3 regions of the Paenibacillus sp. FSL R5-0470 genome follow, and region 1 is predicted to be linked to each of the others. Evidence: riboswitches for the same ligand, from Rfam matches in the RefSeq annotation. Region 1 holds a riboswitch; each other region holds the start of a gene.
What was found. A riboswitch is a leader RNA that binds a small molecule or an ion and turns the genes downstream of it on or off. The one in region 1 is predicted to bind cyclic di-AMP.
Positions count from the first base shown of each region.

Region 2: it holds a riboswitch for cyclic di-AMP, as region 1 does, so the genes downstream of both, MKY99_RS00545 (C40 family peptidase) here and MKY99_RS02705 (hypothetical protein) in region 1, are expected to answer to the same signal.
Region 3: it holds a riboswitch for cyclic di-AMP, as region 1 does, so the genes downstream of both, MKY99_RS25870 (alpha/beta hydrolase) here and MKY99_RS02705 (hypothetical protein) in region 1, are expected to answer to the same signal.

Region 1 covers NZ_CP150238.1:601,083-610,967, reverse strand. The annotation lists gene kdpC (potassium-transporting ATPase subunit KdpC) at 1-284, opposite strand, end outside; gene kdpB (potassium-transporting ATPase subunit KdpB) at 340-2,373, opposite strand; gene kdpA (potassium-transporting ATPase subunit KdpA) at 2,390-4,066, opposite strand; gene MKY99_RS02705 (hypothetical protein) at 4,283-4,699, opposite strand; cyclic di-AMP (ydaO/yuaA leader) riboswitch at 4,890-5,079, opposite strand; cyclic di-AMP (ydaO/yuaA leader) riboswitch at 5,500-5,665, shown strand; gene MKY99_RS02700 (hypothetical protein) at 5,799-6,290, shown strand; gene MKY99_RS02695 (hypothetical protein) at 6,307-6,816, shown strand; gene MKY99_RS02690 (hypothetical protein) at 6,949-7,308, shown strand; gene MKY99_RS02685 (hypothetical protein) at 7,400-7,591, opposite strand; gene MKY99_RS02680 (ABC transporter permease) at 7,626-8,915, opposite strand; gene MKY99_RS02675 (ATP-binding cassette domain-containing protein) at 8,908-9,810, opposite strand; gene MKY99_RS02670 (ABC transporter ATP-binding protein) at 9,815-9,885, opposite strand, start outside.
Region 2 covers NZ_CP150238.1:108,145-118,029, reverse strand. The annotation lists gene MKY99_RS00555 (M1 family metallopeptidase) at 1-1,485, shown strand, start outside; gene MKY99_RS00550 (hypothetical protein) at 1,497-2,327, shown strand; cyclic di-AMP (ydaO/yuaA leader) riboswitch at 2,542-2,680, shown strand; gene MKY99_RS00545 (C40 family peptidase) at 2,734-3,162, shown strand; cyclic di-AMP (ydaO/yuaA leader) riboswitch at 3,522-3,663, shown strand; gene MKY99_RS00540 (C40 family peptidase) at 3,669-4,160, shown strand; gene MKY99_RS00535 (GNAT family N-acetyltransferase) at 4,416-4,901, shown strand; gene MKY99_RS00530 (cytochrome c) at 5,029-5,385, shown strand; gene MKY99_RS00525 (4a-hydroxytetrahydrobiopterin dehydratase) at 5,477-5,764, opposite strand; gene MKY99_RS00520 (hypothetical protein) at 5,993-6,286, opposite strand; gene motA (flagellar motor stator protein MotA) at 6,493-7,296, shown strand; gene motB (flagellar motor protein MotB) at 7,280-8,098, shown strand; gene rluF (23S rRNA pseudouridine(2604) synthase RluF) at 8,198-8,899, opposite strand; gene MKY99_RS00500 (ATP-binding protein) at 8,889-9,885, opposite strand, start outside.
Region 3 covers NZ_CP150238.1:5,866,276-5,876,160, reverse strand. The annotation lists gene MKY99_RS25900 (ABC transporter permease subunit) at 1-259, shown strand, start outside; gene MKY99_RS25895 (carbohydrate ABC transporter permease) at 319-1,221, shown strand; gene MKY99_RS25890 (glycoside hydrolase family 43 protein) at 1,269-2,801, shown strand; gene MKY99_RS25885 (endo-1,4-beta-xylanase) at 2,830-3,849, shown strand; gene MKY99_RS25880 (Nif3-like dinuclear metal center hexameric protein) at 3,961-4,755, shown strand; gene MKY99_RS25875 (hypothetical protein) at 4,840-5,013, shown strand; cyclic di-AMP (ydaO/yuaA leader) riboswitch at 5,235-5,419, shown strand; gene MKY99_RS25870 (alpha/beta hydrolase) at 5,526-6,335, shown strand; gene selD (selenide, water dikinase SelD) at 6,492-7,550, shown strand; gene mnmH (tRNA 2-selenouridine(34) synthase MnmH) at 7,608-8,645, shown strand; gene MKY99_RS25855 (cysteine desulfurase family protein) at 8,697-9,809, shown strand.

The DNA.
Region 1 (9,885 bases):
TTGGACCCTGAGGCTTCTGCTTTATACTCAATACTAGACACACGACCATGAAATAGTCCTGGGTTCGTAAAGTTCTGCCCAATGAGTTCCGAGCCTACAACTACTCCAGCATCATTCTTAAGCAAGCTGCCGTTCGCTTGCGACGGCATTAGAACCTGGGCAAGCGCTGTAGTTGTCAGAGGATAGATCACTCCGCAGAGAACAATAAATACTAAACTTAGTCGCACAATAATAAAGAAATAAGCACCTTTCGATGATGATAACTGCTCTTCAGTGTCCTCCATGGAGTTTCCGTTATTCACGATGCTCTCACCCTTTCAATGATTAGTCAACACGTCGTTAAATCCATACACTTACGATCATATCAATGAGCTTGATGCCCGCAAAAGGAACTACCACTCCGCCTAGCCCATAGATAAATATATTGCGTCCAAGCAGCTTCGTAGAGCTCATAGCTTTATACGACACACCCTTCATAGCCAGTGGGATGAGCAGCGGAATAATAATCGCATTAAATATTAAGGCGGATATTATAGCCGAGCTTGGCGAGCCTAGTCCCATTACATTCAGGGCTTCCATTTCAGGAATAGCGAGCATGAACATCGCCGGAATAATGGCGAAATACTTCGCGATATCATTCGCGATACTAAAGGTTGTTAACGCACCCCGCGTCATCAGCAGCTGTTTACCAATCGCCACGACCTCAATAATCTTCGAAGGGTCAGAGTCCAAATCGACCATATTTGCTGCTTCCTTAGCAGCTGTAGTGCCGCTATTCATGGCTAAGCCCACATCAGCTTGTGCAAGGGCAGGGGCATCATTTGTACCATCCCCAGTCATCGCAACCAGCTTACCCTCGTTCTGTTCGCGGCGAATGACTGCTATTTTATCCTCAGGTGTACTTTCCGCGATGAAATCATCTACCCCCGCTTCACGGGCAATCGTAGCTGCGGTCAGCGGATTGTCACCCGTACACATGATGGTCTTAATCCCCATTTTCCGCAGCTCATCAAACCGCTCTTTCATGCCTGGCTTTACGGTATCCTTCAAGTAAATAAGTCCATAGATCCGATTGTCTACCGCAACCGCTAACGGGGTCCCCCCCATCCGGGCGATGGCATCAGAATTACTGTCGAGGTTCGCGGGAATGACACCGCCTTTCGACTGTACCCATTTCTTCACGGAGTCTACCGCACCTTTGCGTACGCAGCGTCCATCTTGCAGGTCAATACCACTCATCCGTGTTTCGGCCTTAAACTCTACGATTTCGCCACCTTCAGCAAGCTTGCTGTCATAGCTGCGTTCCAGCTTCTTGGCCAGCTCAATTACAGAACGTCCCTCAGGCGTCTCATCCTTTAGGGAACTGATGGCCGCCCACGCTGTAAGCTCAGCTTCCGTTTCATTTCCGACAGGAACAAATTCACTCGCCATCCGGTTCCCGAAGGTAATCGTACCGGTCTTATCTAGGATCATCGTATTAATATCGCCGGCAGCCTCAACTGCCTTACCCGACATGGCGAGTACATTAAACTGGGTCACCCGGTCCATACCCGCTATTCCGATTGCGGAGAGTAGCCCCCCGATTGTTGTCGGAATCAGACAGACCAACAAGGCGATCATAACCGGAATATCAAGATCAACACCTAGATAAGTTGCAATCGGCCGCAAGGTCACTACTACAATCAAGAAAATCAGCGTCAGACTGATCAAAAGCGTATTTAGCGCAATTTCGTTAGGTGTCTTCTGACGTTTCGCCCCTTCAACAAGAGAGATCATTCGATCTAGAAACGACTCACCAGGATCACTTGTAATTCTGACTTTAATCTCATCACTGACGACCCGTGTACCGCCTGTAACGGAGCCAAAGTCCCCACCAGCCTCCTTGATTACAGGTGCAGATTCACCTGTAATCGCTGATTCATCTACGGAAGCCAGCCCTTCAATCACCTCACCGTCACCAGGGATGAGTTCTCCCTGACTGACAATGACGATATCTCCTTTACGCAACTCGGAGGAAGAGACTGTCTTCACCGCTCCTCCAACCAGTTTGTTAGCTGTGATATCTTGTTTTGTTTTCTTGAGCGAATCGGCTTGGGCTTTCCCCCGGCCTTCTGCCAGTGCTTCAGCGAAGTTCGCAAACAGCACTGTAAACAGCAGAATGAACAACACTGTGATATTGAAGCCTATCGATTGCTCTGCATTAAAATATCCAGGAGCCAGCACCATGAGGAGGACAATGATCGTACCGACCTCTACCACGAACATGACGGGATTTTTGATTAGCGTTACTGGGTTAAGCTTTATAAAACTATCCTTTACAGCGCTAAGGAGTATGGGTCCCGTCAGCAGCTTTTTTCTTTTTACAGTACTCATCTTATTCTCCCTCTTCCTACCGTAAGGTTAGATATTCTGCAATGGGGCCGAGTACAATGACCGGCAGGAACGTCAACGCACCGATAATCACTACTGTACCAATCAGAATTCCCGTAAACAGTCCATTGTCTGTGCGGAACGTGCCAATCGTCTCAGGAACCGGCTTCTTCTTAAGCAGAGAACCTGCTACCGCCAGCATTGCAATGATAGAGACATAACGACCTAGCAGCATGACAATCCCGGTTGTGACATTCCAAAAAGTTGTATTGTCTGCAAGCCCTTCAAATCCTGAACCATTGTTCGCGGCAGAAGAGACATATTCATATAACACTTGGCTGAGTCCATGGAATCCAGTGTTCGTAATCGCCCCTTGCCCCAAATCGGTCAGGAACGCAGCTGCGGTTGGCACAAGGATAATGAACGGATGCACAAGGATCGCTATGGCAATCAGCTTCATCTCCTTGGCCTCTATTTTCCGTCCGAGGAACTCCGGTGTCCTGCCGACCATGAGACCGCACAGGAAGACACCCAGAATCGCATACATCAGCATATTGATCAGTCCAACACCTTTACCACCGAAGACATTGTTGAGCATCATCAGTGCAAGAGGCGTAATACCTCCCAGCGGCGTCAGCGTATCATGCATATTGTTAACACTACCTGTCGTAGCTGCGGTTGTTACTGAAGTAAACAAGGAAGACTGCGGTATGCCGAAGCGCACCTCTTTACCTTCCATACTACCTTGTGAAGATTCAATTCCTAGTGCATTGATCGCCGGATTGCCTTTCGATTCAGCATAGAAGTTTAGGCTTAACAGCAGAACAAACAAGGTCATCATTGCGGTAAAAATTACCCAGCCCTGACGTTTGTTCTTGGCAAACAATCCGTACATATAAGGGAGCGAAGCTGGCAGCATCCACATAGAGAGAATCTCTAGCACGTTCGTAAGTGGATTAGGGTTCTCAAAAGGATGCGATGAATTGGCCCCGAAGAAGCCGCCACCATTCGTGCCCAGATGTTTGATCGATTCCAAAGAAGCTACTGGACCGATAGCAATTTGTTGTGTTTGGCCCTCTAGTGTAGTGACTTCAAGTGATGGCTTGAGCGTTTGTGGCACATGTAGTCCTACCAGCACCAATGAAACTAACAAAGCTAGCGGAATGAACACACGAATATGCGCTTTGACGAAATCCTCGAAGAAGTTCCCGACTGATTTCCGTCCCGTGATTCCTCTGACAAAGGCAACCGCAACAGAAAATCCGCTCGCTGCAGATGTGAACATCATCATCGTGATGACAGCCATTTGTGAAAAATACGAAAGCCCCGTCTCCCCGCTATAATGCTGCAGGTTCGTATTGGTCATAAAGCTGATCACTGTATTGAATGAAAGCGTCTGTTCCATATCCGTAATTCCATTCGGGTTTAACGGCAATCCCCGCTGCAATCTAAGAACAATGTAACTGAAAGTAACCAATACGATATTTGTTAACACAAAGCTGAGCGCATACTTCTTCCAAGACATTCCGTCCCGTTTTTTCAGGCCGATCAGCTTATAAATCCCTTTTTCCATGCCTCCAAACCATCGATCCGTACGGTTCGGTTCATTAGAAAATACATAATATAAATACGTGCCCATCGGCTTAACCAGCAAGATAAGAATTACGATTACAGCAACTATTTGCAAAATGCCCATGAATGCCCCTCCTTAAAATTTCTCCGGATGAATCAATGCGTAAACCAGATATACAAACAACAGTAGGGTAACAGCGATTACTAGAATCACAACTTATCCCTCCCTGTATCCTCAACTACACCTGCGCACCAGCGCATAAATCCATAAAACAACCCGTAAATTACAGCTAACGAAGCCACCATATACAGATCCATCATATCTCCCGCACTCCTTCTTTTATCCTTGATGAGGTGATTTATCGATTAGAAAATCAGCATCACCACTATGAGAATAGATTACATAACTTGCACCAAGTCTTTTATAGACCAATCTAGGATTTATTGAGCTTGTGATTACAAAAATCGGCTGTGTCGTCCAGGTGCGGCACATCTGAATGTAGCGGCAGCATAACGTAAAGCTGCTCTCGAACAGATATACCCGTCCTACCGGGAACGGCGGGCGAAACCAAGTATTCTGATGGCGGGTATCAACTAGAACGACTTGTTCAATCCCCATCTCTTCGAGTAGGGCCTTCTCAGGCAAGTTGTTGGTCAATCCGGCCATCTTAATGCCTCTGAATTTTAGAAGCTTAATAAAATGTTCGCCTGCCTTCGTTGGCGCACATACCAGTACATATTCATTCTGATCTGTCATCTCTTATTCTCCTCAAATGCTTTGCTTGTAAGATCAGAGCTTGATCACCCTGATCTTGAAAGAAAAGCTACCGCTAATGATGAATATAACGACCTCTTCGTGAGGTTTTCCATAAATGCTTTGCTTAAAAAAGCACAGCAAAAAGCCACAAAGGATTCTCCTCTGTGGCTCGCTAGCGGTCACATTGCACTCATCCTCTCTCCATACGCTTACGAGGTTAGCTGTCGGATTCGGGCGGTGAGAGTCGCCCTACCTGTATAGATACGAGCTCACTCGCATCTTCTACAGGATTCACCCCATAACCGGCTTCCGACTCTCACATCGTCTGCCGATTGTTGGTTCCCCCGCTTTCCTTAACGGAAATTAAGCGGATCAAATATTCGATTGTTGTTGAAACAGGAGTAATCATACCCTTATGCAGGAAGAATTGTAAAACCTGATTGATGCCAAAATAATGCAAATTAAAAACTATTTTCGTATCGGATAGCGCTTACTTGATATCCAATCTCTCTATATCTCTTGTTTACTCGAGTTTTAATCCATTAGCGAAAAGCGGGCATACCATGTGATTTTATTCACCACAAATGTAGAAATCTTAAAAAAACGCCTTTATAGGTAAGAAAACAAGAAGTCGAGATTAAGCGAGGAAGAAGCCCGATAACTCGCAATAAATACCTATTTGGTTCCCTTTTCCGTCGTAGTAGGCAGGATTTGGTTTAAATCGCGCTCAAAAGAACACTTTCTGTTTTTACAGAAACACCTTGAAAAGAGTATGATTCGGGTTGAATCTATTTCACGAAATACATTCAACGCTGAGTTCCTGTATTTGCAGGGAACGGGGGAACCATCAGGTCACATGGCCTACTTGGGGTGAATCCGAAGGAGACTGTCCAAGTCTCATATAGGTAGGGCGACTCTCACCGTCCGAATCCGACAGCTAACCTCGTAAGCGTAAAGAGAGAGACCCTTGATCCGCCACGCTTTGGCACAGGTGTGTATATACCTGTATTCCAAAACCGCAGCAGAGGTCCTCCTCTTGCTGCGGTTTTTGCGTTACCTGAATCTATAGGGTGATAGCATGCTGGACGGGGTGAAAGAAATGAAACACTATTATTGGGGAACTCAGCAAGGGCTACTTGAGCCGATAAGTCTAAATTATGTTTGCTTTGGAGCGTTGTGGTTCGAAGAGGATCATCACAGAACTATTGTCGGCTATGCTTTTGGTCAGAAGCAGATTGAATCACTTCGCCATTTCAGCAGCCCATCTACCTGTGAATACTGTATGGACCGAACAATTATATACGAAATATATAAAAGTATCCGAGAAAAGCAACAGCTGCAGGATTGGTCAGCACACCAACGTTTTCCGTGGCTCACCGCTTTTAAGGAACCGTGGAAAGATGTTGCAGTCGGTTGGTACGTAATGAGATCCCGCAACACCTTTCCCTTACATTTATCCGTTATACGCAAACAGAAATTCAGACTATGGCTAGAGCATGCCGCAGTCTGTGAGAATGAAGCTGAAATGCTCGCCTGTATAGAGAAGGCTAATGACATTCACCATGTAGATCTTAAGCTTTTGGAAACCTAAGGAGGAAAAAACTGTCATGGACCAGCGAAGACTGTCTCGCATAGAAGTATTCGTCTTTGATTCACCTGAGCCTATTCATTATGGAATGGAGGCTGATCAAGGCAGCCGTTATGGCATCCTGAAACTTACCTGTAAAGGAGGTAGCAGCTGGGGGGCATGTCTTATCTCTGCCAATACCAAAACTTTCGATCTTATTAAATGGAGTTCTTTTCTCAGAATGATATACCATTGCCGGCTAGAGGAAGCGATAGATAAAGTACGTACCCATGGTTCAGAGTGGGATCAGACTCAGTTTGAGCTAGTGCAAGGTGCTTTACAGGATTTAAAAGCCAAGCTGCAGGGTAAATCCTTGGCAGGGCACATTGAGCAAGGTCGTCTGTACAGAGCTGTCGCTGGTGGGAGAGATTCCAAAGGAGGGCGGCTATATTATAAACCATCCAGTGTTGCGCTTCAAAAACATAGTTATCCAGAACCTGATACCGCCGAGCTTATCAACAAATCCATTTCTTACTTTTCTATATTATAGGTTCATCCCATAACCCATTCTGAAAGGATCGTGTTTATCATGCCTGACCCCTTACCTGCCGAATCATCCCGTAGAACTATATTTGCAGAGTGTGTTCAAAAGTGTACGAATGATATCTATATGCTCAGTTCCATGTTGTTACAACAATCAGCAGAAGCCGAGAAGGTTACTATCCGTACTTTTAAAGAGCTTCACAAAATATTCCGTCAAAAAAGCTTCGACAGCCAGCTATTCTCTATCGAAGCTTACCGCTCTTGTATCCGACAATGCGCCGATTATTACGCACGCCGGTCTCTTCTGTCTGCCAAGGCATTGCCTTGGGAGGAACAGCTTATAAAAACGATGTGGTATGGCCTAAAGCTATCTTTACCTCAAATAAGCATCATTCTGCAAAAGAGTCTTCCTGTACTAAAAGCACAGCTTAGGCGTGTGCGGGAGCAACTGACTGCTCAAGAGGATTTGCTGCCTAGTGGTAATCTATCCGTTGTCTAACTCCCTCAACTATCTTCCAAATAACTTTTACGATACGTACACAAAAAAAGAAAAAAGCCACGGCATCTGCCGCGGCTTCCTTTCCCTATTATTACGCTTTGCTCTTACGCGCCTTACCGTACATCCACAATCCCGCAATCATCCCTACCATGGCAACACCAGTCAATACACCTTGAGTGAAATCCATAACAGCGGATCCATCTGAATGGAGCATTCTACTAACCGTAGCCAGAGATACCGAACTCATTAAAAGCATCATATTGTATTGTTCACTTTTAGTCATGATTACCACTCCTTAAAAGTTTATATGAAGCCACTTAGATCTTGTAAGCCTTCATCGCTTTTCTGATCTCTTTAATACTTGGACGTTTGCCGTACATCAATACGCCTGTGCGATAGATCTTGGCAGCCAACCATCCAAAGATGAACGTGGTAACAAGCAGGATGGCTAATGATACAATAACTTGCCAGATCGCTACTTCACCAACACCAATCCGGAGCAGCATGGTCAATGGAGAGGTGAAAGGCACATAACTCGCTACCTTAACCAGCAGAGTATCCGCATTAGAGATACTGAACAGTGGAACATAGAATGCTACGAAGCCTAACATCATAATCGGCATAACCGCTTGGCCAAGATCCTCTGTACGGCTGACAATCGAACCTACAGCTGCATACATCAAGGCATAGAGGAAGTAACCTAGTACATAAAGAACAATTCCATAAAGCAACAAGTTAATATTAAGCTGGCCTAAATCCAGGTCTAAATCTTTCAAAATCGTTGCATTATGCGGAAGCTTAAGATTGACAACTACCGCTGCGATAATGACGCCAATTTGTAATAATCCTACTAAGAAGACACCGATAACTTTACCAAACATTTGCGCTAAAGGTGAGGCACTTGTAATCAGAATCTCCATGATCCGTGAGCTCTTCTCTGAAGTAATCTCAGCTGCGATCATATTACCGGTCATCATGATAGACATGAAGAACAGCATAAGCATGGCGTATACAATGACGTAATTAATAGGTGGAGCGGATTCCTGCGACGCATCCTTATCTCCCGCAGTCCCATCAGGGTTGAGCTGCTGAGTAGCTATCTGTACCGGTGTTGACATAGCAGCAATCTGCTCCTGCGTCAGCTTGTCGCCAACGATGAACTGGGTGTTGGCCTGCTGAAGGGCATTTTGGAGATAGATTTGCACATCGCCCTTCAATTCACCATTTTCACTATGATAAGTAACGGGTGGAAGTCCTTCGCCAGTAGGTTCTGCAAAAGTAACGTACCCCTCTACAGTCCCTTCCTCTAAAGCTTTCTTTAGCTCCGCATCGTCGGCAGAAGTATATTGCACAACTTTTGCCTGCGGCATTCCTTCAGGTGAAGTATATGCCTTCAACAACTCTGCAGCCTGATTTCCCTCTTCCGCGATCACAGCAATTTGAGTCTCTGCGTTTGTTTTAGAATCACCCTTAAACTGATCGATGATGTACGGAAGATTCATCCCAATGCTGAGCAGCAACACTAGAATTAATGTAGTAATCATGAATGATTTCGTTCTTACTTTATTTTTAAAGGTAAAGCCAATAATTGTCCCCATCTTATTCATGAGATTCACCCACCGCTCTGATAAAGATTTGATTTAATGTTGGTTCCTTAATTTCAAAATGCTCCACTTCACCCTGTGCCATCGCCTGCTGTAGGATACGTTGTGCTGCGCCGATCTCACTGATGGACAACAGATAACCTCGCTCCTGTCGCTGTACTGCTGTTACACCTGCAATTGATTCTAGACCGGTCACTTCGTTATCCGTACGCAACAATACTTGTTCACGAGGATACCCACTCTTAATCGTACGAATATCGCCCTGCACGACAGTATTGGAACGATCCAAAATCGTAATATTACGGCAAAGCTCTTCAACATGCTCCATCCGGTGAGTAGAGAATAAGATACTCGTTCCTTGATCACGTAATTCTTTTACCGTATCTTTCAGTAGTTCCACGTTAACAGGGTCCAAGCCACTGAAGGCTTCATCAAGGATGAGAATTTGCGGTTTATGAACGACTGCGGCGATAAAGCCCATTTTCTGCTGATTCCCTTTGGAGAGCTCTTCAATCTTCTTATTGTAATAATCTGGAACCTCAAACCGATCAAGCCAATAGCGGAGGCTCTTATCTGCATCACTAGCTGACATCCCGCGCAGACGTGCCAAGTAGACGATTTGATCGCTTACCTTTACCTTTGGATATAATCCTCTTTCTTCGGGCAGATAGCCCGTGATTTGCTGAAGTTCGCTGTTATATGGCTTTCCATTATACAAAATTTTTCCACCATCAGGGTAAATTAGGCCAAGCACCATGCGCATTGTGGTTGTTTTCCCTGCACCATTTGCCCCCAGTAATCCGTAAATTTCCCCCTTGCCTACCGTTAGGTTAATTCCGTTTACAGCAGTTTTTTCTCCATATTGCTTCATTACACTTTCCAGCTTTAAGGCTTCCATTTCTCTAGTCCCCTCTCTTGTGATCAATCAGGATAGGACGGTGTCCCTGTGTCCATAAACCCAATATTTCGTCCA
Region 2 (9,885 bases), 490 kb from region 1:
GTCAACGATAAGACACTCCTAAAGGTACATCTCCCACAGCCGGTTAATGGTGGGGAAAGTGTCACGCTTAAACTCCAGTACGAGGTCCAGCTCCCCAAAATATTTGCCCGTATGGGCGCATCAGGCAATTTCGTGATGGCTGGGCAATGGTTCCCTAAACTTAGTGTATACGAGCCTATGGGCACACGTGGGGTTAAGGAGGAAGGCTGGGATTTGCATCAGTATCACGGCACCTCTGAGTTTTACAGCGATTTTGGCATCTTTAATGTAACGATTGCGGTTCCTTCCGACTACACGGTAGCTGCGACCGGATTTCCTGTGAGGAATGCCAAGCTAAAGCAAGATCAAAAAATATATCAGTTCTACGCTGACGATGTCCATGACTTTGCGTGGGCGGCATCCCCTGATTTTACAGTAGCCGAAGAAGCCTTCTCTACGCCAGAAGTGCCTGGTGTACGGATTAAGGTGTATCTCGATCCATTACACAAAGACTTAAAGGAACGATACCTTCAGGCCGCTAAGGCAGCTCTGACCTACTTCAGCAAATGGTATGGTCCTTATCCCTACTCGACTCTGTCTATTATCGTTCCGCCTAAGGAGGGGAATGGGGCTGGAGGAATGGAGTATCCAACACTCATTACAGCATTTGGAGCCACAGACTCTTCTCCTGACACCTCACTTGAAAGAACCGTCGTTCATGAAATTGGCCATCAATACTTTTACGGCATGGTAGCCAGCAATGAATTCGAAGAGGCTTGGCTAGATGAAAGCTTCACTTCTTATGCTGAAGACAGACTCATGGAGCAAGAATATGGCATCAAAACGAATCTCCCTCTTCAGTCCAGCTTGGTGACCAAATCAGAGCCGCTAAATTTAGAAACATGGAAATATGCCGGGGCAGAATCCTATAGCCGGAATGTGTATATTCGCGGAAAGCTAGTACTTAAGGATATTGAACGCCAAGTAGGCACTAAGGCAATGAACAGCATCATGTCCACTTACGCACGTAAATTCCGTTTCCAGCACCCCACTACGTCTGATTTTCAAAAAGTCGTTGAGAAGGTAACCAAAAAATCATGGCAGCCTTATTTCGAAGATTATATTTATGGTGGTGGTGCTCCTGATTTCTCAGTAGATACGATTACGATTAAAAAGAATGGCAACAGCGATGCTCAGAGCTATGAATCCATAGTAAAGATTACAAACAAAGGGAGCCATTACGTTGACGTTCCCATTAAATTCACATTCGCCGATGGCTCTGCTACAGAGCGGGTCTGGAGCGGTGAAGGAGCAGAGACTACCTTCCAATTGTTAAGCGATAAGCTTCTTCTCTCTGCTGAGGTTGATCCTGAGCATACCATTCTGTTAGAAAACAAGCATCTTAATAACTTCAGACTGGCGGAAATAGAGCCCAAAACGCTCTCCCGCTGGACATTAAGTGTAACTAAACTAGTTGAAACCGTGCTCGGAACTCTTGTCTGGTGAGGTGAATGATTGTGAGAACATCGATAACCCGCGGCTGGCAAAGCATGAAGGAGCAATTTTATATTCTGATTCTGCTCTTCATCTACCGACTGCTCTGGGGCTACTTTATGTACGGCTTCATCCGGTCTGCTATCGTTCCAATTCTACTGCGTTATCCAGATAAAGACGCTGGAGGCAGCGGAATGGGTAGACTACTCTATTATGTCGAAGGGCAGTTCAGCTTGAACACAGATCCTGCGATACGTACTTGGTTATGGATGTTCCTAGGGCTTGTTGTCTTACGACTGCTACTCTCCCCCTTCATAAGGGCAGGATTACTGCATGAACTCCATCAGGAGCGAAAAGGAGAGCGTGGCCTGTTCTTTTTTCCAGGTATGAAGCTTTATGGATTTCCAGTGTTTATCTTCAGTCTAATCGAATGGGTGCTGGCTCTACTTCCGTTATACTGGCTTGCTCCAAAAATGTACGGGCTATTCTTGTCCTCCTTTCTGAACTACTCTTTGTTACTTCATCTAGTTCCATACGTATTGGCATGGCTTATATACATCTTTATCGTGCGCCTGTTCCTTCTATATATGCAGTTTGGTTATACCAGCGGCACGGGGATGTTCTCCTCCTTATTCATTTGCTTGAAGTCGCTGATTCCGGCAATAGGAATTTCAATCATACTTGGTGCAGCAGGCCTGATCCTTTTGCTAGTGTGCGGACTAACGGGTATCTTCTGTCCTGGCCTACCAGCACTTCTTATTCGTCAACTTTCATCACTGCCCTCAACACTCTTCAAAATGTGGGGAATTTCAGCTCAATATCATCTATGGCAAAGTAAAGCATTTCCACAATAATTTGAAGCATTACAGAACATAATATAAGAGTCCCGGTTCCTGAATCAGGAGCTGGGACTCTTTCGCGTTATAGACAAATTATGAGGATTTGCAAAATCGTAAAGACTTTGTTACAATAAGTCCTGTTCCATTGGTAACAAGTTTGTAATCATTTGAAACGATTTCTACATAACTTCATGTATTTGTCGTAGTCATGTCGATAAGTCACTATCTGGTGCATAAAACGCCGAATTCCTTGCACCGGGAAGTGGGGGAACCATATTTTGGGTGAATTGATCTCGCTTTGCAGTGATCATAGGGGAACCTTCTACCGAATCCTTAAGCTAACCTCACAGGCATTGGAAGGGGTACAATTTTTTTGAAGAATTTAAGAAAAGCATGCGTCGCTGCGGCGCTAGGACTTGTGATGGCGTTCTCTATTGGTGGAGGAAGTGCCTTTGCAGATTCTAAGATGGACAGTGTTATTTCAAAGACAATTGGAGTTGCCTATAAAACCGGAGGCACTAGCACTGCCGGGTTTGACTGTTCTGGATTTACTACGTATGTATTCAAGAAGGTGGGTCTTTCTTTGCCCCGTACTTCAAAAGCTCAATATAATGTCGGAACTCCTGTAGCCAAAAGTAAATTACGTTCAGGTGACCTAGTTTTCTTTAACACATTGGGCAACGGCGTATCCCATGTCGGCATTTATGTTGGAAACGGAAAATTCGCACAATCATCATCTTCATATGGCGTGACCATCACTTCACTTAGCCAGTCCTACTGGGCCAATCGCTACGTTGGTGCTAAAAGAGTAATGAGTACTTCCTCATATCAAGCTATAGCCTACGATTAATACTTCCCCACAACTATAACCTCACAATTACATTATATAGACCTGGGTTTGATTATTGACTTAATCGAATCCAGGTTTTCTTTTGCCTTATTATATTCTTTACACCTCTTGAACGGACTTTAAACACTTTTATTTGATAAAAATTTCAATAAATATAAAAATTAGTTTAATATTATCGCTTACATATGCATTTTGACTTTAAAAAAACGAATTTTTCTGCATGATTATGTTAAAAACGATTGCCAAGCGGCACTCTGTTTGTTACAATAACTGCAGTAAGATTTTAGTAACATTTTTGTAATCATTAAGTTGTTATTTACAAAGGTTTTGTCATGTATTGATTACAAGCTATTCCTAATCAACAGTATCAGCCGAGTTTCCTAACTATTAGGAAAACGGGGGAACCAACTTTGGGTGAATTGACCTCCATTTTTAGAGGGGTCATAGGGGACCTTCAACCGAACCCTTAAGCTAACCTCGTAGGCATCCGGAAGGGGTATAAACTTTTGAAGAAGAAGCTAGCAGCAGCAGTACTTAGCTTTTCCATTATTTTCACCATCGGAGCAGGAAGCGCTTTCGCGGATTCCAAAATGGATAAAGTGATCGACAAGACCATCGGAACTAAGTACGTATCCGGCGGCATCTCCACAAATGGATTTGATTGCTCCGGATTTACAATGTATGTATTTGATAAAATTGGTATAAACCTACCACACCAATCAGGTTCCCAGTATCAAATGGGTACTGCTATCTCCCAAGATGATTTAAGATCTGGAGATCTTGTATTCTTCAATACAAGTGGTAAGGGTGTCTCCCATGTCGGTATTTATGTCGGTGAAGGCAAGTTTGCACACGCATCTTCCTCACGCGGTGTAACGATTAGCTCCCTGAGTGATAGCTACTACGTGAAACGCTACATCGGTGCTAAACGAATTATGAGCACGGATGCTTATCATTCTGTTGCTTCTGAGACAGAAGATAATGATGATGTTCAATAAGTAAATCGTACATAGGCTCTTTTCCAAGATGTTGATTCTTGGGGAAGAGCTTGTTTTTTGTCTTATTTAGTATTTACCCCTCTCAGAATTTGTAAAACAATAATCCTCATAAATTTCTGAGTCGACCATGCCTCTTTTTGTATATAATTAGTTACAAGCATAAACGCCTTCGATGTCCTTATAAGGACCATAAGTATTTTAAGCTACAAATATAAGACATTTAAAGTTCCCCCGTGAAAGGAGGTCCTTGACCTTATGATAAATCCCTCTGTTACTTTTCATGTAGCGCCTATGGAGACCAGTCACGCGGAAGAGGTTTGCAACTGGGATTACACTGCCCCTTATAATATTTACGGCTGGATGCCGTGGGAGCAAATGCAGGCTCTTGGAATCGAGTTCGGTGACCCGCAGCTACGGAATGAGCAATATGTCTCCATACTAAATGGGCAAGGGATTTTGTGTGGATTCGCGCAGTTGTTTCCAATGGAAGGTGTTGTTCGCTTGGGGATTGGTATGCGCCCTGATCTATGCGGTCAAGGTCTAGGGAAAATATTCATGGATGCAATCGTGCAAGCAGCCTTAATTCGTTATCCTGAGCGTGAGATTGATCTAGAGGTATTGACCTGGAACCAGCGGGCGATCCGAACTTACCAAAAGTGTGGATTTACGATTACCGATACGTATGAGCGCCTAACCCCCACAGGAAACAAACCTTTTTATTGCATGGTCTATGATAAATAATATTAAATTCCATATTTTTCAATGATTTGATGGCATTATCGTTCATTTTTTTGTCACAAACCCTATGATAACGCTTCACCTTGAGCTATAATGTAGGGAGCAGCTTACATAGAAGGGACGAACTGGGATGCAGAAATGGATCATGAGCGGTTTGTTTTTTGCCGCCTGTGCCTTTGCGGTAGTACTTATGTTTACACTTCCAGGTAAAGAAGAGGTAGCTGAACAGAATAAACCGACGATGCCGGAAGTTCAATTGGATGCGGCAAAGGCCGAAGCAACCGTGAAAGCCAGCTGTATCACCTGTCACGGCGATCAGCTTCAAGGTGGAGTTGGACCCAGTCTTCAAAATGAAGGCGGTCAGCATGATGCTGAAGAAATCTACAGTATCGTCACTAAAGGACGCGGTCAAATGCCTTCCTTTAAAGAAAAGCTAGCCCCTGAGGAGATTGCAAACGTCGCCCTCTGGCTCTCAGAGAAAAAGTAACAGTAACTACTACCTAAGCAACTAAAAACGCCCGTGCCAGAAGATAGTTCACTATCTGCGCACGGGCGTTTATTTATGAGTTTGGGTGACACTAACGATTTTTCTCAAAGGCTTCATTAAATTCATGTGCCTCTCGAATATCTAGAGCTGTAATACCGTCTTCCTCATTTGATTTCAGTCGTAAAGTCACTGTCTTATAATCAATCGTAATATGTGGATGGTGATCAAAGGCTTCTGAAATGGTGGCTACTTCATCAACGAAAGCAATACCCTTCATATATTGGCTGAACATATATTTTCGCACCATGGTATTCTCTTCCAGCTTCCAACCTTCCAGCTTGCTGATCTGCTCACGCAGTTCTTCTTCCGTAAATAACAATTCGTTTCCTCCCTTACTAAAAATTGCAGTAAAATCCGCAGGTCCCTTTACTCGTCTTATTCGTTAAACAAAACATCCCTTAGCTTCTGAGGTCCAAGGGATGTGCCAGGATAAAGGCAATATTTTCGATTAAATGTATTCAAGAATCCCAGCGATTATAACTCGGCTACACCAATTTTAACACGGGCTACTAACTACGGGCAAATTACGCCCCCCCGCCCCCTCTTCTTAAATCAAAACAACAGAGGCTAAATCCTCTTCTCCGACTAAAATATTAATGCGGTGCGTGTCCTTATCGTAGATGATAACGCCGCTCCCCACCTCAATCATAGGTTCATTACCCAGCGCGAAGAAAAGATCCTCAGCCAGTGCCTCCCATACCTCCATCTTGGATTCCTGCGGCAATTCTTGCCACTCTTCTGGATCCATTTCAAAAAATAAGTACCCATCGGAAATTCTTCCGACAGCCTCAGTCAAATCCGTTAGGATTTCACCGTAATCTCTACCATGCTTTACACCCACATGTATCACTCCGTTTTCTCCACAGATGAATAATTACTTACCTTATCCATTATAGCCGAAAAAATGACTTCACAAAAAACGGAATGATGTCGATAAATAAGAATATACGTTATTCGGTTTCGAACAGAGTGCCTTGCCGCTGTTTCAAGGATGATATACGCGGCTTTGTCGGAACACATCTTATAATCTCATGGACGAGGTGCATAATGGAAATTTCAACAATACTTGGTTTAATTTTTGGTCTAGTTGCAGTTATTTGGGGTATGATCCTCAAGCACGCTCCTCTTCACGCTTTAGCCACACCTGCTGCTTACGTTATTATCTTAGTGGGTACGGCAGCTTCCATCTTTATGGCCTTTCCGTTCTCGGAGGTCAAGAAGATTCCAAGTCTGTTTAAAATGATTTTTGTCAAAAAGAAATTAATCAGTAAATCCGAATTAATTACTATGTTCATGGAGTGGGCTTCTATTACACGGCGTGAAGGTCTGCTGGCTCTTGAGTCGAAAGTCGATGAAATAGAAGATAACTTCCTCAGAAATGGCATGCGGATGATTATTGATGGAAATGATCAGGATTTTGTCCGCGATGTTCTCATGGAGGACATCCACGCCACAGAGGATAGACATAAAGCAGGCGCACTCATTTTCTCACAAGCAGGTATGTATGCTCCTACACTTGGCGTACTTGGGGCCGTTATCGGACTTATAGCCGCTCTGGCTGATATGAGTGATATGAACAAATTGGCTGCAGCAATCGGGGCTGCCTTCATCGCAACGCTACTCGGTATCTTTACAGGTTACGTATTATGGCATCCTATTGCCAATAAGCTAAAACGACTTTCCAAACGTGAAATTGAAGTTCGAATGATGATGGTCGAAGGTCTTTTGTCCATACAATCCGGTGTATCCACTATTGCCATCAATCAGAAGCTTGCTGTCTTCCTGACACCTTCGGAACGAGCTAAGTTAAATGATGAGAAGGAGAGTGGATCGGGTGAGCAAAAAGACTAGACGACACGAAGAGCATGAAGAACACGCCGATGAATCGTGGCTACTGCCTTATTCTGATCTTATGACCCTTCTGGTAGCCTTGTTCATCGTAATGTATTCTATGAGTGCAACGGATGCCAAAAAATTCGAAGAGATGAGTCAAGCCTTCAGTTCTGCTCTTAATGGCGGTACAGGTGTTCTTGAAGAGCGGGCGGCAATGCCATCTAAGAGTCAAGAGGATTTAGGAAAAAATGATCAAATGGATAAATCAGTAACCAAGAAAAATGAACAAACAGAAATGGCTAAGCTGCGGCAAAAGGAACAAGAGGATTTAGAGAAGCTTAAGAAGCAGTTTGATCAATATATCAGCAAGAACGGCCTTACCGATCTACTCAGTACTAAGCTCAATCAATCCCAGCTTATGATTACGATAAGTGATAACGCGTTGTTCGCATCCGGACAGGCAGTAGTTAAAGATGATTCTCGACAATTAGCAAAGTCCATCTCAACCATGCTGCAGCAATTCCCGGATTATGATGTAGTCGTGCAAGGACATACCGATAATATCCCTATCTCTAATAGCGACTATTCTTCCAACTGGGACCTGAGCGCCGATCGCGCCCTTCAGTTCATGAAGATCTTGCTAACAAATACGAACCTGAATCCACGGAAATTTAGTGCGATTGGATACGGGGAATACCACCCCATTTCTGAAAATACAACAGCTGTTGGACGAAGTAAGAACCGCCGGGTTGAAGTATCCATTATTCGTAAATATCAAGAAACCAAAGAGTTCTCAGGTATTGCTCCTTCCGATGAATAATGGTTATCCTATTACAAACATAAAGAGCTGTCCCAAGGTCTTAGACCGATGGAACAGCTCTTTTTTGACACATTGTATTCAAATCTAGGCTTTTCTAAGTTATAGAAGTTCGTAGTTCAGTGTAGCTCCAAGTTCTTGCTTCTCTTCAGCAGACAGCTCACGCCATTCTCCTGTTTGTAATGCCCCTAGACGAATATTCATAATCCGAATGCGTTGAAGCTTTCTAACCTCGTAGCCAAAAGCGCTGCACATACGGCGGATCTGACGATTCTTACCCTCCGTCAAAATAATACGGAATACACGCTCTGTAATACGAGTGACCTCACAAGGTAGCGTCTTCTCACCTAATATCTTTACGCCGCTGGACATGCCGGTAATAAATGATGGCGTAATCGGTCTGTCTACAGTAACAACATACTCTTTTTCATGCCGACCTTCGGACCGTAAAATCTTGTTAACGATGTCCCCATCGTTGGTAAGCAAAATCAATCCTTCTGAATCCTTATCGAGTCGCCCAATCGGAAAGATTCGCTCATGATGACCTACAAAGTCAACAATATTCCCCTTAATATGCTGCTCTGTAGTTGAAGTGATACCCACTGGCTTGTTTAACGCAATGTAAACCGTCTGGCTTGATGTTTCAAGCGCAACACCATCTATTCTCACATCATCGCCTGGAACGGCCTGACTGCCAAGCACAGCAGGTTGTCCGTTGATCGTAACTCTACCACCTTCCACCAGCTTATCTGCTTCACGGCGTGAACAGTACCCTGTCTCACTGATGAATTTATTAATTCTCACGTTGTCCTTCACTCCGTTCATCCTTAATATTAAGCCAAGGGCTATCCGTACCAGCTGCAGGCAGCTTGATCATAACAGTTGTCCCTTGACCCACTTCACTTTGTATTTCCAAATGACCCTTATGAGCCTGAATAATACGTTGGCTAATCATTAGCCCTAAGCCTGTTCCCGACTCCTTATTGGTGAAGAAGGGCTCACCCAGCTTAGGCAGCATATCCTTAGGAATTCCTTCGCCTTGATCTGAAATAAGAATGAAGACCGAATCCAAGGTATTTCTTAACTCCATTGAAATCACACCACCATCAGGCATAGCTTCAATAGCATTTTTGACGATGTTAATAAACACCTGCTTTAGCTGGTTCACTTCACAATGTACGGTGGATGGATATTCAGAGAATGTCGCACTAAACTGAATCCCAAACAAATGAGCTTGACTGTCTAATAGAGAAACCACATCGCCAAGGATATCCCGCACATCTTTTTCCTGGAAATGAACAGCTTGAGGCTTGGCCAAAATCAAAAATTCACTTACGATCAGATTAATCCGCTCGAGCTCGGACAACATCAGTTCAATATGAAGGGGAACCAAAATCTGCTTTTCTTGTTGAAGCTGCAGAAATCCTTTTAGCGTCGTAAGAGGATTACGAATCTCATGAGCTACTCCCGCGGCTAATTGACCAACTGTAGTCAGCTTCTCAGAGCGTCTAAGCAGTTCCTCCATTCGGTTACGTTCTGTCATATCACGTGAGACGTGAATAAAGGAATGTGGATACCCGTCTTCATCACGAATCACTGAGGTACTAACACTAACTTCAACAATTGTTCCATCACGTTTAAGTCTTACGGTTTCAATTGGTGGTAGAACCGCACCACTCTTTAACGCATCAAGCCGTTCTTCCTCCTGCCTAAGCGCTGTCGCAGGCACAAGGTAAGGCTTATTCCCTAGCACCTCTTTGGCACTCCATCCATACAGCTCTTCGAAGGCT
Region 3 (9,885 bases), 1.6 Mb from region 1:
ACCAACCATTGTAATCCTGATGATAATGTCCATAGGACATGTATTGGATGTCGGATTTGAGGTTCCGTACTTGTTAGGGAACGGGCTTACGGTAGACTGGTCGGATACGATTGATATATTTGTATTGAAATACGGGATTGGGCAAGGGAATTATTCCTTAGCCACTGCGGGAGGCATATTTAAAACAGTCGTAAGTGTAACGTTACTGCTTTTAGCTAACTGGACGTCGAAGCGGCTAGGGGAAGAGAGGCTGTTATAATCATGGAAAAAACTCAATTAATACCTCAGAAATCTCCAAAAAGTAATAGTAGAAAACGTATGAGAATTATAGGGATCGAACCAGTAGTGTTCGGTACCTTCAATACTATCTTTATGATATGTCTAGTCATTGTTACCTTGTATCCATTCTTGAATACTATAGCAGTTTCCTTAAATGAGGGGAATGATACCATCCGCGGCGGCATTTATCTATTGCCTAGGGAGTGGACTATACAGAACTACAAAGCTGTTTTTGCCTCTGGTACAATTATTCCTGCTTTTTGGATTTCGGTAGCACGAACAGTGATATCTACGATCCTGAATCTATTTTTAACCACAATGCTTGCTTATACTTTAAGCCGGAAAGAATATGTTTTCCGCAAGCAGATTACCTTTGTTTTCGTCCTAACCATGTATTTTAATGCGGGTCTGATTCCAAATTATTTCCTAATTAAGGATCTTCATTTGCTTAATACATTTTGGGTATATGTAATACCGACTATGATAAGTGCATTTAATATGATCGTCATCCGTACTTATATTGGTAGCATACATGAAAGTCTTATGGAATCCGCGAGAATCGACGGTGCCGGGGAATTTAAGATTTTCATGAAAGTAGTCTTCCCTTTATGTAAACCTGTTCTTGCTACCATTGCCCTTTTTGTCGCGGTAGGTGCATGGAACTCATGGTTTGATGCTTTTATCTACACCTCTTCCCGCCAGCACTTGAGTACATTGCAGTATGAATTAATGAAACTAATACAATCTAGTATGAATGCGAACAGTAGCGCAAGTGTAGCTAACGGGGCAGGGGTAACTGCGGAGTCAGCGGGGTCAATGGTAACTCCAAAGTCCATTCGTGCAGCCGTTACTATCGTTGCTTCGGTCCCGATTCTGCTAGTCTATCCATTCATGCAAAAGTACTTTGTAGTTGGAATGAACGTAGGAAGCGTGAAGGAATAAGTAGCTTGCACCCACTATTAAATAATAGGAAGGTTGTTTGTTGAATTATGACTCCATCTCCAATCACATACACGAACCCAATACTTCCAGGTTTTTATCCAGATCCTAGCATCACTCGAGCAGGGGATGATTTCTACTTGGTGTGTAGCTCCTTCGAATATTTTCCTGGGGTGCCTATCTTTCACAGCCAGGACTTGATTCACTGGACACAAATTGGTCATGTATTAGATCGTGTAAGTCAGCTAGATACACGTAAGAGCAAAAGCTCTGGAGGTATATTTGCTCCAACCATCCGGTATCATGAAGGAACGTTTTACATGATAACGACCGAAATACACGGGAAGGGGAATTTCTATGTTACGGCTACGGACCCAGCGGGTCCGTGGTCAGACCCGATTAGTATTCCTTATGGAGGAATTGACCCTTCCCTAATGTTTGATGAGGATGGAAAGGTATATGTAACCACCCAGCAGGGAGCAGATTATGATTCCCACGCTATTCAATATGAGATAGACATTGCTACAGGAGCAGCATTAACAGAACCTGTTGTCATCTGGACTGGGGATGGTGGACCTTGGACGGAAGGACCACATTTGTACAAAATTAATGGAATGTATTATATCATGTCTGCTTCAGGCGGCACGGCAAAGGAACACCGAGAAATTATCGGTCGTTCTTCCTCCCCTTACGGTCCTTTTGAAAGATTAGAGCAACCGATATTGACCCATCGCGGGACTGATAGTCCCATTCAGTATCTAGGACATGCTGATCTGATCGAAGATCGTAACGGGGATTGGTGGGCCGTATTCCTTGGAGTACGTCTAGTAGATTCCAAGTATACAGTGCTAGGAAGAGAGACCTTTCTTGCCCCTGTAACGTGGAATGAAGACGGATGGCCGATGATTGATAATAATGAGGACACTGTCGGGCTGGAGATGAAGGTTCCGCGTGTACCGGGTCATTCGCCAAAACCTGAGACTAGCGGAAGATATGATTTTGATGACCCTGTATTGCCGTTGGAATTATCCTTTCTGCGGAATCCGGCAGAGGGAAGCTGGTCACTAAGCCAACGTCCGGGTTTTCTAGCTCTTCGAGGGCAATCGAAAGACCTTAATGAAGTGGGTCAGGTAGCCTTTATAGGCAGAAGACAGCAGCATACTTCAGCTGAATGGAGTACATTACTAGATTTTAACCCTACCGTGGACGGTGAAGAGGCTGGACTCTGTGCTAGATTGGACGAGAATGCACATTATGAGGTTGGCTTGGTGCAAAAAGTTGGCCACAGAGTCATTGCAGCACAATTAACTATTGATGGAATAACCCGTGTAGAAGCAGAAGTACCAATTACAGCTGAGCGAATTTATCTGAAAATACAGGCGGAGCTTACCGAATACACCTTATTGTTCTCCTTGGATGGGCAGCAATGGAATAAGCTATCTACAGCGGCAGCATACCCATTATCCCCACAGGCCGTAAAAGGAAATGGATTTACAGGTGTTCTTATCGGTTTATATGCGACAGGTCATGGTAAAGTAGCTGAGGTACCTGCCCACTTTGATTGGTTCGATTATCGGTCATAATGAATAGCGTTTGTTAGGAGGGAACTTGTTGAGACAAGCTAGTGATTTTACAGAGCCTGCACTAAAGACAGTGTTCGCAGAGGATTTCAAGATTGGCGCAGCCGTCAACCCATTAACTATCCAATCACAGGAGCATTTGCTTGCTTATCATTTCAACAGTATTACCGCTGAGAACGAGATGAAATTTGAAAGTCTGCATCCACTTGAGGACACTTATAACTTTAGGGCAGCAGACCAGCTGGTTGCCTTCGCCAGGGAACATCATATGGCGATGCGCGGACATACCTTGATTTGGCACAACCAGACAACGGACTGGCTGTTTGAGGATAAGGGCGGAGGACCTGTAAGCAAAGAGATTCTGCTTGCACGAGTCAAATCACATATTCAGACCGTTGTAGGACGTTATAAGGATGATATTTATGCTTGGGATGTTGTCAATGAAGTTATAGCCGATGAAGGAGAAGAGCTTCTTCGCCATTCGAAGTGGCTCGACATTGTTGGCCCGGATTTTATCGCCAAAGCGTTTGAATTCGCCAATGAAGCTGACCCTAAGGCATTATTATTCTACAATGACTATAACGAATCCCATCCATTAAAGCGTGACAAAATCTATAAACTGGTGAAGTCGCTATTGGAACAAGGCGTGCCGATCCATGGCGTCGGATTGCAGGCACACTGGAATTTATACGATCCTAGTCTGGATGAAATTCGTGCAGCGATCGAAAAATATGCATCGTTAGGACTTCAGCTCCAACTGACAGAGCTGGATGTATCCATGTTCCGTTTCGATGACAAACGAATGGACTTAAAGACAGTACCTGCTGAGCTGCTCGAGCTTCAAGCAGATCGATATGAAGCGATGTTCGCACTGCTGAGAGAATACCGGGACGTGATTAGTTCGGTTACGTTCTGGGGAGCAGCGGATGACTATACCTGGCTGGATGATTTCCCTGTTCGTGGGCGGAAGAACTGGCCGTTCCTATTCGATGAAGGGCATAAGCCGAAGCCAGCTTTCCATCAAATTATCACCTCTGCCACGAAATCATAGAGTGGGCAAGCTGCTCAAATAATGAACTGTGAACCCGTCCTTATATCGATTAAGGGTGGGTTATTTATACGTTGATAGATTAGTAGAATAGATCTCAGAGGGCGGATTAAAGTGAGCGTGACAATTAGAAGGATTCTGGAAGATTTAATAGGAGCCATGGAACAGATAGATGGGACTGTGGATACTCTTAAGCCGGGAAATCCGGAAATGGTGATTACAGGGATGGTTACGGCATTTTGCGCTACGCAATATGTTGTGGAGCGAGCGGTTGCTATGAACGCCAATTTGTTGATCACACATGAAGGTGTGTTTTACAGTCATCATGAGACGAGTGAGTGGTTAGAGGATGACCCTATTTATCTTGCGAAACTGAGTTTAATCGAGCGTTCTGAACTGGCTATTTTTCGTTATCATGATTATTGGCATAGGCATCAACCAGACGGGATCATGGTGGGCTTGCTACGAGAGCTTGAATGGTCAGCCTATGTGGTTGAGCAGCAATCGACTGCTACAATCCTATCGATTCCAGCTATGACGGTAAGTGAAGCGGCACAGTATATAAAAAGAAAGCTAGGCATCTCCTATTTACGTGCTGCCGGAGACGTATCCCAGATATGCAGACATGTGGGGATATTAGTAGGTTACAGAGGAGGTGGGACGATGGCTATTCCTCTTTTTAATCAGCATAATCTTGATTTAATTATTGCTGGCGAGGGCCCCGAATGGGAAACTCCAGAATATGTGAGGGATGCTGTCCACCAAGGCAGATCAAAAGCACTGATTATGTTAGGACATGCGGAAAGTGAAGCTCCAGGAATGAAATATTTAGCTGAAGTTCTGGCACAGAAATACCCAATGATTCCTACTTATTTTATTGCTGAACAACCGGTCTATCAGCTGGTTTAATTCGTATAAACCGAAATGAAGAATAAATTTGCATATTATGGAGAAAATGATTGGAAACCAGGTCACTGAGAAAGGAGTGTTTCAATGGAAATTCCTTTGGAGGCTGATGAAGTGTTAAGTCGTATCAAAAAGCTTCAAACCGATGGAAGCTCGATCAGCAAAAAACAAGTGAAGCAAAGCGATCCTGATCTTATGAGAAGTGCGCTGTTCTTTTTTCCGAGCTGGGAGCATGCATTGAAAAACGCCGATCTGTTGTAGCCATATGATTGTATAACGAAGCCGAGTAGTTCAGGGATTGATCTCTGATGGCCGCTCGGCTTTTTTTAGATATATTGAGTAAACAAGAGCAAAAGAAAGAGAAAACGAAGTGTATGCTCAATATGAAATGAAAAGCATGGCTTTCAACATTATTTTGCCCACGGCTCAACTTTACAAGAAACCTTACACGGAGTATGATTCATCACATAACTGACAATTACATAAGAAGTCCGCTTAATTTCCGTTAAGGAAAGCGGGGGAACCAACAACTGGGAACCAGTGTAACAATCGGTACTAGTTATGGGGTGAATCCTGTTCCAGATGCATAAATGCATCCATGCAGGTAGGGCAACTCTCACTGCCCGAATCCGACAGCTAACCTCGTAAGCGTATGGAGAGAGGATGAATGGCGTATTTGATGATGAATAGCCACAGAGAATCCCTCTGTGGTTTTTTGCTGCGTTAAAAAGCAGATATAGTTGTAGAACCTATCTATGAAAGAGGTGTTAACTTTGCCTATTGCTAAACTGAATGGAACTTCGCTCTATTACGAAATCAATGGAACAGGGGCTCCGGTTGTGTTTATCCATGGACATGGATTAACACATAGTATGTTCAAGCCACAATTAGAGTATTTTTCTGATAAATATAAAGTGATTCTGTGTGATTTACGGGGGAATGGCAAATCAGGTGAATTACTGCAGGCCCCAAACGAGATTATTGAAACCCAATGTCTAGATATAATAATGCTATTAAATGATTTGGGTATTCGTGAGGCTGTTTTTGTTGGGAGTGCCTATGGGGGGCTTGTCGTTCAACATATTGCGAAACAATATCCAGAGCGAGTAAAAGCGATTGTTGTCGCGGATAGCTTTTGTAGAAGTCAGGCGTCAACGATAATCGGTAAAATCCAGCTTATGGCTGCTTATTGTAGCTGGTTAATGTATTACGCTCCAAGTGAGCTTGTACTTCCTTCGATTCGTATGATGTACCGGGAACGCTGGAATCTGGCTTATAACGAGATTAGAAGAGGACTTCTCGATAAACGTCCACGGGAATTGTATCGGCAAAGGCTGGCTACGAGCCATGTGGATTACACTAGATGCTTAAAGTCTTTTAAGCGTCCCGCCTTATGTATTGTAGGTGACTTTAGTGAATTTGGAGTTAATTGTATGAAGGATATGGTGTCTCAGCTGCCACATGCTCAGTTAGTGATCATCCCTAACGCATTAGATCCTAGTAATCTGTGTCAGCCGGAGAAATTTAATGCTATACTTCAGCGGTTTTTGGAGAAACAGCAGGAAACTCAGCAGATTAGTTGATCTTAGTGGTAAGTGAGAAATGAGAGGCGTCCCATAGCCGGGGAGTATGTACTGGCTACGGGGCGTTCTTCTGTATGTCTGTATTTTGTACAATGCTGTCTACTGATGTAAGATTAAAGATATTCGATATTAACTATCTAAAGGAGCTGAGTCATGATGTCTCAAGCCGAAACCATAAAATTGACCTCATTATCTTCAAAAGGGGGCTGCGGCTGCAAAATCGGTCCCGCCGATCTCATGCAGGTTATTCGCAGTCTACCACCAACCGTTCCTAATCCGGATCTACTTGTAGGTCTGGATACCAGTGATGACGCTGGGGTATATCGATTAAGTGATGATCTAGCGTTAGTGCAAACTGTTGATTTTTTCACGCCGATCGTGGACGACCCTTATTCCTTTGGGCAAATTGCAGCAGCTAATGCGTTAAGTGATATTTATGCTATGGGCGGCAAGCCGCTTACAGTGCTTAATATTGTGGCCTTCCCTATTTCTGTTTTGGACAAAAGCATTCTCGGTGACATTTTGCGCGGTGCAGCAGATAAAGTGCAGGAAGCAGGAGCAACGCTTGTGGGCGGACATTCCATCGACGATAAAGAGCCTAAATTTGGATTGGCCGTTACGGGCCTTGTGCATCCGGACAAAGTAAGAACGAATGCAGGTGCGCAGGCAGGAGACAAGCTGATTTTGACTAAACCTATCGGTGTGGGCATCTTAACGACTTCTATTAAAAAGGATCAGCTATCCCCAGAAGAAACTACACGCCTTACGACAGTCATGTCTACATTGAATAAAAAAGCGGCTGAAATCATGGAGCCCTATGATGTACATGCTTGTACAGATGTTACCGGATTCGGGTTGCTTGGACATGCCTCGGAAATGGCAAAAGGGAGCAATCACGGACTGATTATTCGTCAAGGCGATGTACCGATGCTGCCAAGAGTAAGAGAGCTCGCGGAGCAGGGCTTTGTTCCAGGCGGCACTAAGAATAACTTTGCCCATTTGGAGGGCAGTATTCTTTATCCGGAAGAGATGGACCAATTAAGCCGCTATATTCTGTGTGATGCTGTGACTTCCGGTGGATTGCTGATCTCTGTTGCTCCTGAACAAAGTGAGGATTTGCTAAAAGAGTTAGTAGATGCAGGTGTAGAAGCAGCATTGATCGGAGAGGTAACGGAAGAGCATCCGGGTCAGATTGCAGTTATAGCTGCGCAATAACGCTGGAGTTCAGCTTAGAGGCGACCTAAGAAGTTAGCCACCAGAGGAGAGAGCGCATTGTTTCAGGATATTACATTGGAAGAACTAAGAGTGTTAAAGAATAAGAAGCAGATCACCGTTATCGACGTTCGATCTCCTTCTGAATATAAAGATGCAACGCTGCCGGATAGCTTGAATATTCCCTTTTTTGATGATGAGGAACGGGCTGAAGTAGGTACATTGTATAAACAGACAAGTGTGCAGGCTGCGAAAGAACGCGGTTTGGAGATTGCTGCTGCGAAGCTACCTTCCTTTGTCAAAGAATTTGCTGCGATTCAAGGGGACAAGGCTGTATTCTGCTGGAGGGGAGGTATGCGCAGCCGTACAACTGCGACCGTACTTTCTTTAATGGATATTCACGCTTACCGATTGATTGGCGGCTATAAAGCTTACCGTAAATGGGTACTCGATGAACTGGAGTCCTATGAATTCAAGGCGAAGCCTTATGTCATTCATGGAAATACGGGTACAGGTAAAACAAACCTGCTGCACCGCCTGAAGGCACAGAGCTATCCTGTTTTGGATTTGGAAGGAATGGCAGGTCACCGCGGTTCTATCTTTGGCGAGATCGGACTTCATGCAAACAATCAAAAAACGTTCGATAGTCTTCTTATGGAGGAATTAATTAAGCTTGGGGATGCTCCTTATGTACTGTTTGAAGCGGAGAGCAAAAAGATTGGGAAGGTCGTAATGCCCCCATTCATGGCCGAGCAGAAAGAGATTGGAACACAAATTTGGATTGAGATGCCACTACAAGCCAGAGTGCAGCAAATCCTTGAGGATTATCGACCAGAAGAATATAAAGAACAGTGCATTTCAGCATTTCGAAGTATCAAATCACGAATTCATATCCCCATTGCGGCGGAAATCGAGCGTTGCTTGCAAGCTGATATGTTCGGAGAGGCTGTTGCGCTGCTGTTAGAATACTACTATGATCCTAAATACGATTATACGTCTACTCAGTATGAAGGCATTGAGAGAGTTACCTTTAAGGTGAACAATTTGGATGAAGCTGAGGCTGCGGTAATCTCTTTTTTGAGTAATCAGAAGGTATAAGCTTTAGGTATCGTAAAGTATGAGGGGTTTAGAGGAGGCTCGGCTTAACAAATGATCTATTTAGACTATAACGCTACAACACCTGTAGATAAGGAAGTAGCAGAGGTTATGATTCCTTATCTTTATGGTCATTTTGGCAATCCTTCAAGCAGTCATTCTTTGGGACAAAAAGCTAAAGTCGGAATCGAGCGAGCAAGAACACAGGTGGCTAATTTCCTGAATTGTACGCCGGGTGAGGTGCTTTTTACAAGCGGGGGCAGCGAGTCGAATAATACCGTTATCAAGGGCGTCGCCCAAACGTATCGACATAAAGGCAATCACATTATTGTGTCTGCTGTGGAGCATCCTGCGGTAATTAAACCGTGTCAGTATCTGGAGCAGTTGGGCTACACGATTACTTATGTACCTGTTGACGCGTATGGAACGGTGCAGGTAGATGATGTGAAAAATCAGCTTACAGACCAAACTATACTAGTCTCCATTATGCACTCTAATAACGAAACGGGCACGATTCAGCCGATCAAAGAAATAGCTGAGGTCTGCCATGAACGGGGTGTCCTTGTACATACCGATGCTTCGCAGTCCGCTGGAAAAGTAGAGCTTGATGTGGCTGAGTTAGGGGTGGATTTTCTAACGCTGGCAGGCCATAAATTATATGCGCCAAAAGGGATTGGAGCATTGTACATCCGAGAGGGCATTCACATCGAGCCATTAATTCACGGAGCAGGGCATGAGCAGGGGAGACGTGCCGGAACGGAAAACACCCCTTATATTATTGGATTAGGAAAAGCCTGTGAGCTTGCTTCGGACTCTGCATCCAGAGAGCGTGTGAAAGAAGTAGCGGATTATTTCTACGATAGATTGCAGAAGGCATTTGGCGACAGAATTCACCTGAATGGTCATAGGCATAAGCGATTGCCCAACACGCTTAACGTTAGTTTTCTTGGAGCGGTGGGTCACGAAGTGATTGCTTCGCTGGAAGATGTGGCTGCCTCAACAGGCTCAGCTTGTCATTCTGGAGAAACATTGATTTCACCTGTTCTAAAGGCAATGAATGTCTCAGCAAGTATTGGGCAGGGAGCGGTTCGTTTTAGTGTGGGACGGTATACGACTAAAGCGGAGATCGATGAGGTTATCGGTAAGCTGAAAGAGTATTTGTTGTGAGTGGATTGCCAGGGATAGCTAAGTTTGCTCAATATCGTCTCTCCGGATCGAAAGATTAAGAAATTTTAATCGAATA